Regions from separate parts of the Rossellomorea sp. DUT-2 genome, predicted to be linked through region 2. Evidence: riboswitches for the same ligand, from Rfam matches in the RefSeq annotation. Region 2 holds a riboswitch; each other region holds the start of a gene.
The links. A riboswitch is a leader RNA that binds a small molecule or an ion and turns the genes downstream of it on or off. The one in region 2 is predicted to bind S-adenosylmethionine.
Positions count from the first base shown of each region.

Region 1: linked by a shared signal. The riboswitch ahead of fbpA (Fur-regulated basic protein FbpA) and the one ahead of ACOSV2_RS01905 (2,3-diketo-5-methylthiopentyl-1-phosphate enolase) in region 2 are both predicted to bind S-adenosylmethionine.
Region 3: linked by a shared signal. The riboswitch ahead of ACOSV2_RS03915 (methionine biosynthesis PLP-dependent protein) and the one ahead of ACOSV2_RS01905 (2,3-diketo-5-methylthiopentyl-1-phosphate enolase) in region 2 are both predicted to bind S-adenosylmethionine.

Region 1 covers NZ_JBQPEO010000001.1:907,672-911,892, reverse strand. Annotated here, with positions in the region: gene ACOSV2_RS04495 (NAD-dependent epimerase/dehydratase family protein) at 1-2, shown strand, start outside; gene ACOSV2_RS04490 (protoporphyrinogen oxidase) at 78-1,475, opposite strand; SAM riboswitch class I at 1,680-1,787, shown strand; gene fbpA (Fur-regulated basic protein FbpA) at 1,894-2,109, shown strand; gene ACOSV2_RS04480 (TVP38/TMEM64 family protein) at 2,304-2,873, shown strand; gene spoIIP (stage II sporulation protein P) at 2,956-4,119, opposite strand.
Region 2 covers NZ_JBQPEO010000001.1:363,143-367,363, forward strand. Annotated here, with positions in the region: gene ACOSV2_RS01895 (carbon-nitrogen family hydrolase) at 1-66, opposite strand, end outside; gene ACOSV2_RS01900 (pyridoxal phosphate-dependent aminotransferase) at 189-1,373, shown strand; SAM riboswitch class I at 1,424-1,526, shown strand; gene ACOSV2_RS01905 (2,3-diketo-5-methylthiopentyl-1-phosphate enolase) at 1,638-2,852, shown strand; gene ACOSV2_RS01910 (2-hydroxy-3-keto-5-methylthiopentenyl-1-phosphate phosphatase) at 2,852-3,514, shown strand; gene ACOSV2_RS01915 (methylthioribulose 1-phosphate dehydratase) at 3,511-4,158, shown strand; gene ACOSV2_RS01920 (1,2-dihydroxy-3-keto-5-methylthiopentene dioxygenase) at 4,155-4,221, shown strand, end outside.
Region 3 covers NZ_JBQPEO010000001.1:778,596-782,816, reverse strand. Annotated here, with positions in the region: gene metC (cystathionine beta-lyase) at 1-1,075, opposite strand, end outside; gene ACOSV2_RS03915 (methionine biosynthesis PLP-dependent protein) at 1,068-2,192, opposite strand; SAM riboswitch class I at 2,284-2,393, opposite strand; gene ACOSV2_RS03910 (tryptophan--tRNA ligase) at 2,518-3,516, opposite strand; T-box leader at 3,576-3,818, opposite strand; gene ACOSV2_RS03905 (metal-dependent hydrolase) at 3,885-4,221, opposite strand, start outside.

The sequences.
Region 1 (4,221 bases), 540 kb from region 2:
GATTTCATAACCCGTGCAAACATAAAGGAAAAGAGCTTGGAAAATTCAAAGCTCTTTTCCTTTATTCTTTATCTCCCTCAACCATTCTCCTCTAACTCATCTATAATCCATTCTGCAGTTTTCTTCCCATTTTGAATACACGCGCCAATACCCACTCCGAAGTATGAAGCACCTGCCAGCTTCACACGTGGCAGCTCAGTTGCGAGATTTTCGTCTAACGATTGTACAGACTGACTGTGCTCAAGATGGTAGTTTGGCATTAGGTCTTTCCAGTTCGTTACTTCGACAGAAATCGGATCTCCGTCTATGCCCACACTTTTTCTGATATCTTCAAGTGCCGTGCTTACAAGTTCTGCCTCGCTAAACTCTTTCAACTCATTGTAATGGGGGTTTGTACTTTTATAAAAAAGTCTCAATAAAAGGTTTTGATTATTGGATGTATGCTTCCACTTCCTACTCGTCCATGTGCATGCATCACATTTCACATCTCTACCGCTTGATACGATAAAGCCTGTTCCATCAGCAGGAAGTTCATCATCTGGAATGTTAAATCCAAGGTAAATCGAAATAAGTGAAGAGTTTTTCAATTTGTTAAAAACAGGTTCAAGGTTTTCATGAGTCAGAATCTTCTGGGTTATGTCATGAGGTGTTGCGAATACCACATAATCCGCTTTAAGCCTCCCGTGACCATTAAGAATCAGCTCATATTTGTCTCCTGTTTTTTGGAGCTTGGTTGTTTCTACTCCCTTTAAAAATGTCCCATTGGAACATTTTTCTTCTAAACGGTCAATGATGGTTGATAATCCATTTTTAAACGAGATGAACTTTTTATTGGATGCCCCTTGGAATTTTTGTCTATTTGCAGATAGACCTTTAATGATGCTGCCGTATTCGTTTTTATATTCAAGTAAGTATGGGAGTGTCGAAGCCATTGTGAGCTTATGCAAATTTCCAGAGTAGACCCCTGATAATACTGGAGCTACCTGCTTCTCAACAAGTTCCTTACCCAGGAATGCTTCTAAAAAATCACCGATGGAACTCTCTTTTGTAAACTGAGTATTCTCCGTTTCAAGGTCTTTAAGTGCCTCAGTCTTCCCTTCTTCTGAGACCAGGGTGCTATTTTTGAGAGACTCAACGGACATGGGAATTCCAAAAATCGTATCTTGGGGTATTTTGTGTAATTCCCCATTTGTATATATGTAGGATGTGCCCGTTTCATTATAGACGAGTTCCTCTTGAAGTTGAATTTCCTCAACTAGAGGAAGCACCCCTTCATTACGGGCTACGATTGAATCTGCTCCCGCTTCCATAATGAATTCGCCTTCTCTTATGGTTTTAATTTTTCCGCCGAGCTGCCGATCTCGCTCGATTAGAATTAACTCGATCTCTATTTCTCGTTCTATAGACATTTTTTGAAGATGGTACAGAGCTGTTAATCCTGTAATACCTCCACCTACGACAACCACTGTCTTCATACGATTCACTCCAATAATTGCGTTTATGTATACAGATTATCATGTTTTTTGTTGATTAGAAAAAGATTCTGTGTCTGAATTGGTAAAAAGTATAGGAATGAGAGTCAGTTCCAATCATCTATTCTATACCCATCATCCAATTCCTAGTTGACAACTATGAATACTTATATATATAATATAATAAATCCATTACAACTATATAGCCGCTTATCCAGAGAGGAAGAGGGACTGGCCCGATGATGCCTCAGCAACAGATTCTACATTGCAGAACACTGTGCTAATTCCACAAGCATTTCGCTTGGAAGATGAGTTGAAGTTTGATACATAAAGCCTTCTTCTTATCTACTAGGAAGAGGGCTTTTTAAAATGAAAGAGCCTCTTCCTCTGCTCGTATACATTTATAGAGGAGTGATTAAATATGGGGAAAATTCTTCAGGAAGCGATTCATCATCGAAGAAACGAGTTAATAAACAAATTAATTGTCCACAACATATTCAAAAAAGGGAACAAGCAATTATTTGAATTGACGCTCCTGGAACTTGAGGATGAATACAATTATCTTAAAAAGGAATGCCATCCGCATAGCGATGTTGGCTCAATTCATTGGAAAAATCGTGGAAAATCAAGCAGTTAAAAAGCAGCAATCCAGGAATTGGATTGCTGCTTGCTTATTTTTCTTTACTTAAACTATATGTCTGCATTCATCTGCACACCTTTGGCAATGTTCATGATCATGTTTCTTATCCACTCCTTACAAAATAAAATTGTTCCAAAAGGATTCCAGATGTATTATTCTGATAATCTAATCTCTTACAAAGGAATTAAAATATGACTTACACACTGCAGCATTTCATGAACGAATTTATCGCCGTTGATAGTTGGTCTCTCATTTTTATCAGTATAACCATCAATATATTCATCAGTATTCTAGGCTTCCTGCCAAGTGTTTTCTTGACGGCCTTTAATATTTCCGCATTTGGGTTTTGGCCAGGAGTCGGAATTTCCATACTTGGTGAATCATTAGGGGCCATTGTTAGTTTTTACTTGTATCGAAAAGGAATAAAGTTTGCAGGTATTGATAAGGTTCTGTCTAACAAATATTTTCTCAAATTAAAAGAAGCGTCAGGAGCGGAATGGATCTTTCTTTTATTCTTATTTCGCATGGTTCCGTTTGTGCCTTCAAGTGTGGTAACCGTTGCCGCTGCCTTCAGCTCTATTTCTATTGTTGTCTTTTCTATTATCAGCTCTGTCGGGAAGATTCCTTCGTTGTTGATTGAGGCATTCGTGGTGGTGAATGTGCTGGATGCAGATAAGGGTACGGGTATTTTGTTGGCTGGTTCAGTGGTGGTGGGGATATTTTATTTGGGATATCGTTGGAGGAGGAACATTAGAAGATAATTGAGGCCGTTACGGAAACGACTCTCCTTGGGAACAGAAAAAAGACGTCCACCACGTGGCATACGTCTTTTCTCCCTATCACTTATTGAGCATTCACCTCGACAGCATCCTTCTTGTAATATTCTGCAAAGATCTCGGCGAAGGCTTCTGTAGAGTTATACAATTCCACTAAGTTATTTTCCACTCCGCCAAACTCAAGTAACATGGCTCTCTCGGTTAGGTCCTGATTGTAGACCCCGTTACCTTCTGCTCTTGTTTTGATGAAGACACCCCGGCTGATGCCAGGATATTTTTCCTCCAGTTTAGCATTCAATTCCTTTGCGATCTTAAGGTTCTTTTCGAAGTTTTTGTTTTCTTTTCCTACGATAAAAAATAAACGTGCATAGTTTTTACCATTAATGGTTTTGGTAGTGATGCTTCGTGGCTGAGAATCCCGATGGATATCAATCAGGTACGTTAGGTCATCGTTTTGGGCAATGGCTTCTTGTACTAGACCCCTTGATAACTGATAGGATTCAAAATATGTCCATGACTTGTCTTTGAGAGCTTTGTTTACATCTGTCTTATCCTGGACTGCTCCAATCCCCCTTGCTTCAAGCTCTTGCTTCAATTTGGATCCGACAGCAATGACGTTGACCTTCTCGTTGGTACTGGCTGGATCTTTCGAATCGTTATTCTTAATCAGCGGGCTGAATGCTTCCCAACTGTGTGAATGATAGATGTAAACGGATTTTTCATCAATCTCTTGAACACCGTCTCCTGAGTTGTTGTTGGCCTGATCGATTTGGCTCTGATCAATTTCCTGATCTTTCAACTGATCTTCTGTTGGAGCCGGTGATTCATTTGGGAGGTTCGTAATGTCTGTCCCTTTCCCTGCAACGGCTATGTGAGTATGATAATTTTCGATCCCGGGGATTTCCCGTCCAAATAAACTACGTGGATCAAGGAGTGAAACGTTTGTGACGCTTTCCAACCAATCAAAATCACTGTTTAATGCTTCCTCATTGGTAGCTCGCAGTCCAGTCATCTCCTGTGACAACATCATAAGAAACGTTTCCTTTGGGACGAGTTCGGACATCGATGAATAAAGTAAACTATCCACCCTCAATTTAATAGCCGTCGACGAAATCAACCATACGGTCAAATACATGAGGACAATACCGATCAATACTACCCGAATGATGGCTTTCATAGAGACGAATACTAGTGGGAATAAGCTATTGTTGTTTCGAGACTTATACGACATCATCAGTACCCCTATATAAAGTATTTAATAGTTAACCTTATGCAGGGGGGGGATAGAGTAGAAGGTTTTTTCCGTGATTCGGTCGGATTTCCTAGATCTTAC
Region 2 (4,221 bases):
TTTCTTGTTTTCTTCCGGGTGTCCGAACACAATATCCATCTGAGCAAGACCTATCTTTTGAATCATTTCTTTCACCTCATTAATGACTTTTTGGAATTTAATCCTTTACATTCTTTATTTCCCGTTATATCATTTGTGACTAGAATTTGAAAGTAATTAATTTTCAAAAAAATGTAGTGGGTGAGTGTATGAAAACCTTTGGTAAGGCAAAACGATTAGATTTATTACCTGAACAATTTTTCGCATCCCTCGCAAAAACAGTGAATGCTGTGGTCAAAGAGGGACATGATGTCATTAATTTGGGCCAGGGAAATCCGGATCAACCGACTCCTCCACATATTGTGGAGAAATTGACAGAAGCAGCAGCTTCCCCGTCCAATCATAAGTATCCTCCATTTCGCGGCTTATCGTCCTTTAAAGAGGCGATTGCGGCTTTCTACCTGCGTGAATATGGTGTGGAATTAGACCCGGAAACAGAGGTAGCCGTTCTGTTCGGAGGAAAAGCCGGGTTAGTTGAAATCCCTCAATGTTTATTGAATCCTGGTGATGGGGTATTGGTGCCCGATCCCGGTTATCCCGATTATTTATCAGGGGTAGCATTGGCAGAAGCTCGAATGATTAAAATGCCACTACGAGAGGAGAATGGATTCCTGCCTGATTATCGTGAACACTCCCGTAATGAGCTCGAAAATGCGAAGCTAATGTTTCTGAACTACCCTAATAACCCTACTGGAGCTATCGCCACAAAATCATTCTTTGAAGAAACAGTCACTCTTGCCAATCAGCATGATATATGTGTTGTACATGATTTTGCCTATGGAGCTATTGGGTTTGATGGAAATAAGCCCATGAGCTTCTTGGAAACTGATGGAGCAAGGGATGTGGGGATTGAGATTTATACATTATCGAAAACGTATAATATGGCTGGCTGGAGAGTGGGGTTTGCAGTAGGGAATAAAAGTGTCATAGAAGCGATCAACCTCCTGCAAGATCACTTATATGTGAGTCTGTTCGGTGCTATTCAAGAAGCGGCTACCACTGCCCTTTTAAGTTCCCAGGAATGTGTAGATGCACTGGTTTCAACATACGAAGAAAGGAGAAAACTATTAATCTCCGGACTTCAGGATATAGGGTGGGATGTAAAAGCTCCACAAGGTTCCTTCTTCGCCTGGTTAAAAGTACCTGATGGATTCAGCTCTGTAGAGTTCTCTACTTATTTACTTGAAAAAATCAAAGTCGCTGTAGCCCCGGGTGTAGGCTTTGGAGAATTCGGAGAAGGGTATGTACGTGTAGGACTATTAACCACAAACGAGCGGATAAAAGAAGCGATTTCGCGTATAGAAAATTTAGAATTGTTCCACAAAAGGGATTGACAGAAGTTGAAATTGGTGCAATAATCCAACTGAAATAATGAATAATGAAATTCTTATCAAGAGCAGGCGGAGGGACCAGCCCAATGAAGCCCGGCAACCGACTTATTCAAGCACGGTGCTAATTCTTGCAGCGATAATGCTGGCAGATAAGAAAGAGTGACTTTATCAAACCTCTTCTTATTTGGAAGAGGTTTTTTTGTTTGCCCAGGCTTATGAAATCAACTTGCGGCTAAAAATAGCATTATAAAAGGAGGCAGGACATCAATGAGTGAAGTGATAGCTACATATGAACTGAAGGGAAAGAGTGGTTCATTCGAGAAAAAGGCAGAAGGGATCGCTCTGGGATTGACGGTCGGTTCATGGACGGACTTACCTCTCCTGGAACAGGATCAATTGCGGAAGTACAAGGGGAGAGTCGTTTCCGTGAAGGAGAGGGAAGGGGAAGGTGGCTCCCGGGGTGAAGTGCAGATTGGCTATCCCGGTCATAATTATTCCAATGATATCCCGGCCATCCTTACGACGGTATTCGGCAAGCTTTCCCTGGATGGTGAAGTGAAATTAGTAGATATAGAGTTTTCCAGTGAATTGAAAAAAGCCTATCCTGGACCACGGTTTGGAATAGAGGGAATAAGGGAGCTGACGGGAGTACAAGATAGACCGCTGTTAATGAGCATCTTTAAAGGCGTAATCGGCAGGGATCTTACCTACCTTGAAACTCAATTAAGGGCACAGGCTCTTGGGGGAGTTGACCTAGTAAAAGACGATGAGATTCTCTTTGATAATTCACTGACACCTTTCACTGAGAGGATCAGTATAGGGAAAAAAGTGTTACACGAGCTGTATGAAGAGACAGGTAAGAATACATTGTATGCTGTAAACCTGACAGGAAGGACTTCAGAATTACGTGATAAAGCAAGAAGAGCACGTGAGCTTGGAGCCCAAGCCCTTTTATTCAATGTGTTTTCTTATGGCCTGGATGTTCTCCAGGAATTGAGGGAGGACCCTGAGATCAGGTTGCCGATTATGGCCCATCCTGCATTTGCAGGTGCTGTTGCTTCATCTCCTGCATATGGTGTGAGCTATTCTTTATGGTTAGGGAAATTCCTACGCATGGCCGGAGCTGATTTTTCTTTATTTCCATCTCCATACGGAAGTGTCGCATTAGATAAGAAACAAGTCCTGTCCCTCAGCCATGAGTTAACGAAGGATGATGATCATCTAAAAAGAGCATTGCCGGTACCGTCAGCAGGCATTCATCCTGCGCTTGTACCGCAGTTGGTGAAGGATTTTGGAGTAGACTGTGTCATTAATGCAGGGGGTGGCATCCATGGCCATCCAGATGGGGCAATTGGAGGGGGAAAGGCATTCGTCCAAGCAATTGCGGCAGTTTTAAGGGGAGAGACTCTCACAGATGCTGCAGATACCCATGGTGAGCTTCGTAAAGCACTATCTCTATGGGGAGAGGAGGTAAGGGTATAGTGACGCGTCCGATCATTTTTTGTGATTTTGATGGAACGATTACAGAAACCGACAATATCATCTCGTTGATGAAATCCTTTGCCCCTCCAGAATGGGAACCTATCAAAGACGGCATCTTGAATCAGTCGTTGTCCATTAAAGAAGGGGTAAGCAAGCTGTTTTCACTTATTCCTTCATCACAGAAAGAGGGAATTATTCAGTATCTATTAGATACAGCAATCATACGTAAAGGGTTTAAGGAGTTTGTAGAGTATACAAAAGAACATGAGATTCCTTTGTATATCGTGAGCGGTGGAATAGACTTCTTTGTTCATCCTTTACTAAAAGATTATGGGCCTTTTAATGGGATTTATTGTAATGAAGCAAATTTTAACGAATCAACCATAGAGATTCATTGGCCACATCCTTGCGATGATCACTGTGAAAGTAAAGGATGTGGATGCTGCAAGCCTTCCATCTTGAGGATGCTGTCTTTAACAAAAGGTACGGAGATCATTGTGATAGGGGATTCTGTTACAGATATCGAAATGGCGAAGCTTGGAGATACTGTGATCGCCAGAGACTATTTGGCACATACATGTGAAGAAAAAGGAATACCCTATCATCCGTTTGAATCATTCCACGATTGTATGGACGTCATTGAAAGAGGAGTGAAAATATGAATTCCTATCAATCTCAATGGGAAGAACTCGCTGATATTAAAAAGGAACTGGCAGCGAGGGATTGGTTTATGGGAACGAGCGGGAACCTTGCGATCCGAGTGAGTTCTTCCCCGGCTACTTTCCTGGTTACGGCAAGTGGAAAGGATAAAAGGAAGCAAACCGAAGAAGATTTCCTGCTCGTAAATGCACGTGGAGAGGCCATCCAGGATACTCCTGTACGACCATCAGCCGAAACATTGCTGCACAGTCATGTTTTTACAGAAAGCTCAGCAGGATGCAGCTTACATGTCCATACCGTAGCGAATAATGTGATCAGTGAACTGTATGGGGATGAAGGTGTCGTCACATTCAGAAACCAAGAATTAATTAAAGCGTGGGATAAATGGGAGGAAGATGATTCTTTGGCCATTCCAATCATTCGTAATCATGCTCATATCCCATCGCTTGCCGAGGAGTTTCGGTCCTTTATTAAAGCAGACAAAGGGGCAGTGCTCATTCGCAACCACGGGATTACAGTATGGGGAAGAACCGGTTTTGAAGCGAAGAAACTATTAGAAGCTTGTGAATTTATGTTTCAATATCAACTCACTCTTTTATCTATAACGAACGCGGGAACAATTACTAAAGGAGGAATACGATTATGACGACAATCAAAATCCAGGGAAAAAATCAGGTCATTGATAATCAGGAAGAAGTAGTGAAGTACT
Region 3 (4,221 bases), 420 kb from region 2:
ACCCATCTGTAATACCTCTTCTTTCCCGTTCCGCTTTTGGCATAGAAGCATGTGACATCCTTGATGGATAGGATAGGATGGATTCAACAGCTCCTAAACTTACGGCGAACACGGGAATGTTTACATTTTGTATGAGTTGCTTCACTTCTTCTTCCCCTTTTAATCGGAAGGAAAGAACCGCTCCAGGACCCTCTGCTTGTCGAATTTGAATTTCACGACCTGGATGATAGCTCAATCCTGGATAATACACCTCTTCTACTTCCTTTCTTTTTTCTAAGAAGGTCGCAATCTTATAAGCCGATTCTGATGATTCCTTCAATCGTACATGCAGTGTTTTCAGCCCTCTTAAGAGCAGCCAGCAATCCTGAACACCGAGGACAGCACCAAACGAATTCTGCAAGAAAGCAAGTTTCCTGGCAATCTCCTCATTTCCCGTTACGGCAAGCCCTGCCAAGACATCACTATGTCCGGCAAGAAACTTCGTGGCACTGTGCAGGACAACATCCACACCTAGACTGATCGGTCTTTGCAGGAGGGGAGTCATGAATGTATTATCAAGAAACGTTAAACATCCATTCGCCTTGGCAAGTTTTACGACTCCTTCAATATCGGTGATATTCAGAAGCGGATTGGATGGTGACTCCATATAAATCACTTTCGTATTGTGCTTAATTGAACAAGCCACTTCATGTAGATCCTTCATGTTCACAAATGAGTATGCAATCCCAAACTTAGTGAGGACCTCGGTAATCATTCTGTATGTCCCACCGTACACTTCTTCTGATACAAGAACATGATCACCACTGGACAATAATAAGAAGCTTGTTGAGATTGCCGCCATTCCGGATGAAAAGGCAAAGCCCCTTACCCCGCCTTCTAATTCAGCGATCGTTTCTTCAACGGTTTCCCTCGTTGGATTCCCTGAACGGCTGTAGTCATATGTGCCATACTGATCAAAATCCTGTTGATGGAAAGTTGTTGCATGATGAATCGGCGTAGAGACCGCTCCTGTTTCTTTATCAACTCCGTGAGAATGAATGAGTGACGTCTGAAGTGAAAATGGTTTTTTACTCATACGTAAGCACCTCTTTTTCAAATTGTTGAAAAACATTCTCCAGGTCTTCAATCAAGTCATCAATAAATTCAATTCCTACAGAAAACCGCAGGAGTCTGTTGCAGATACCAAGCCTTTTCCGTTCTTCTTCAGGAATGTCTGCATGTGTTTGGGTAGCGGGATAGGTGATAAAACTTTCGACCCCTCCCAAACTTTCAGCAAACGTAATAACTTTTAAGTGTTGGAGAAAAGGAGCAACCCATTCTTCCTTTGCGATACGAAAGGAAAGCATGCCGCCTTTTCCCGGATATAAAACGTCTGTCACACATTCATGCTCATCAAGATACTCCGCTAATTTTCTTGCGTTTTTTTCGTGCTGAGCCATTCTGAGACTAAGGGTTTTCATCCCTCTTAATAAGAGCCAACAATCAAAAGGAGCGAGAACCGCTCCGATTGAATTTTGAATGGTATAGATTTTTCCCGCCAACTCTTCTGTGTTTACGACCACAACACCGGCCAATACATCATTATGGCCCCCTAAGTATTTCGTGGCGCTGTGAATGACAATGTCTGCGCCTTCAGCGAGCGGCTTTTGCAGAACAGGTGTATAGAAGGTATTATCCACAATTAAGAGCAACCCGTTGGCCTTAGCAATGCCGGCAATCTCAGAAATATCTGCTTCATTCATCAATGGATTGGTTGGGGTTTCAACAAAAATGGCCTTTGTTCTGTTTGATATTTGTTCTTCTATGGAGCCAATATCACTTGTATCGACGAAATGAAATTTGATGCTATATTGTGCCTCATACTGCACGAATAAACGGTAGCTTCCTCCGTAAAGGTCTTTCGAAACAATCCATTCATCCCCGCTGGAAAATAAGCTGAGAATCGCCTGAATAGCTGCCATCCCCGAGCTGAAGGCAAATCCTCTATTCCCCTCCTCCAATTGAGCCAGGGTGTCTTCCAAGGTGGCGCGGGTTGGATTCCCAGTTCTTGTGTAATCATAGCCTGTCGATTGGCCAATCCCCTTATGTTCATAGGCAGTCGATAAATGAATGGGTAAGCTCACAGCACCCGTTGCAGGATCTTTTCGGTTTCCTGCCTGGACAAGCATTGTATCAATATGTTTATTCAACATTCTTCTCTCCTTTTCTATCTTGAATACGAAAAGGGAAAAAACAAAAAAACCTTCTTAGTGAAAATAAGAAGGTTTTGTACATTCGTTCTCCCTCTTATCGTCCAAGTTGACATCAACTTGCTGGAATTAGCACCATACCAAAACTCGCGGCTGGTTGCTGAGGTGTCTTCGGGCCAGTCCCTCTACCTCTCTTGATAAGAAACTATTTGATTTTGTGAAAAATAACTTTCCCATAACTTATAACATAGAAGAAGAAATGTCAATGAGAATTATGAATTATCTGAATAAAAAATATTCATTTTACGCTTCATCAACATGTTCTATTTCAATGATAAATCCCTACTTTCCTTTTAATCTCTTTCATGAATGGGATTGTTTTTTCCCGTGCTTTTTTTGCTCCATTTTGTAAGATGACATCCAGCATATGAGGGGAGGCCATCAGTTCTTCATATTTCGATCTTGGTTTCTCGATAAATGAATTCATTACTTGGAATAGCTCTTTTTTCGCTTCCCCCCAGCCTATTCCTTCTTGAAATCTCCTTCTCATTTCTTCAACTTGATCGGAGGTTGCAAATTCTTTATAAAGAGAGAATAAGACGGATGTTTCAGGATCCTTAGGCTCTTCAGGAGATGAAGAATCTGTTTTGATTTTATTGATTAGTTTTTGGAGTTTTTTTGGTTCTTCAAATAATGGAATGGTGTTGTTATAACTTTTACTCATTTTCCGGCCATCGAGTCCCGGTAGAACAGATGTTTCTTCCTGTATAACATATTCAGGAAGAACAAATGTTTCTCCATATTGTTTATTAAAGTTTTCTGCTATGTCTCTTGCAATTTCAACATGCTGAATTTGATCTTTTCCAACAGGAACCAGTTCCGTTTGGAATAAAAGGATATCCGCCGCCATTAATATAGGATAAGTGAATAAGCCCATGTTGACGCCCGCATCCATCTCCCTGCCGGCGGAATGATTTTCTTCAACCATTGATTTATATGCATGGGCCCGGTTCATTAATCCTTTCGGTGCAAAACAAGACAGAATCCAGCTCAATTCAAAGATTTCAGGTACATCAGATTGACGATAAAAGATCGCTCGATCAGGATTCAAACCTAATGCTAACCAAGCCGCTGCCACTCCATAAGAGAGTTCTTTCATTTCATGCCCATCATGTATCTTCGTTAAACCATGATAATCCGCAACAAAATAAGCTGTATTGTAGGATTGGTTCTCTGTCAATTGTAATGCCGGTTTGATTGCACCAATATAATTCCCCAGATGAATACGTCCTGTTGGCTTAATCCCCGTCAAAACTTGTTTTTCCATAACAATTCCCTCCGCTCAAAATAATAAAAATAAACACAAAAAGGGCTTCTCATCCTCTAAAAAAGGACGGGAAACCCGTGGTGCCACCTTCATTCGCTTACACTTTAGTAAACGCGCTCATCTGTACAGAAGTCGCCTTCGATACATCGTCTCTTTTATCGGTGAGACCCTCCGCCATAACCTACTTAATTTCAGCCTGGATGCTCAAAAGCCCATTCAACGATTTCACCATACTGATTCTCACCAGCCATCAGCTCTCTGAAATGTTTCGTTCGTCTACTCTTCTTCCTCATCGCATTTAACGATATAAAGTGTTTCCATTATTTTAATGTATCGGGAAATAATGGTCAAGTGGGTGTAAACACATTTTAGATTTCTTTAGATGAAAGAGGAAGGAAAAGCTTTATGCCTCTCTTATTGAAAGGAAGAACTTTCATATCCGCGATCAGATGACTGGCATATCCAATCACACATGCTTCAAATACCCCATCAATCATTAAAGATGACTCTAGATAATGAGCAATCGTGCCATAATATAAAATGCCAAGTACAGAGTGAGTATAACTTCGATGTGAAACGAATGAGGCAATGAAAATATAGATACCTAACAACCATAACCATGTTTCATTCAACTGCCAACCGCATGCTGTCACACCGATGCCTGTAATCATCAGCATTCTTCTCTGTGTAATGAAACTTGCGAGA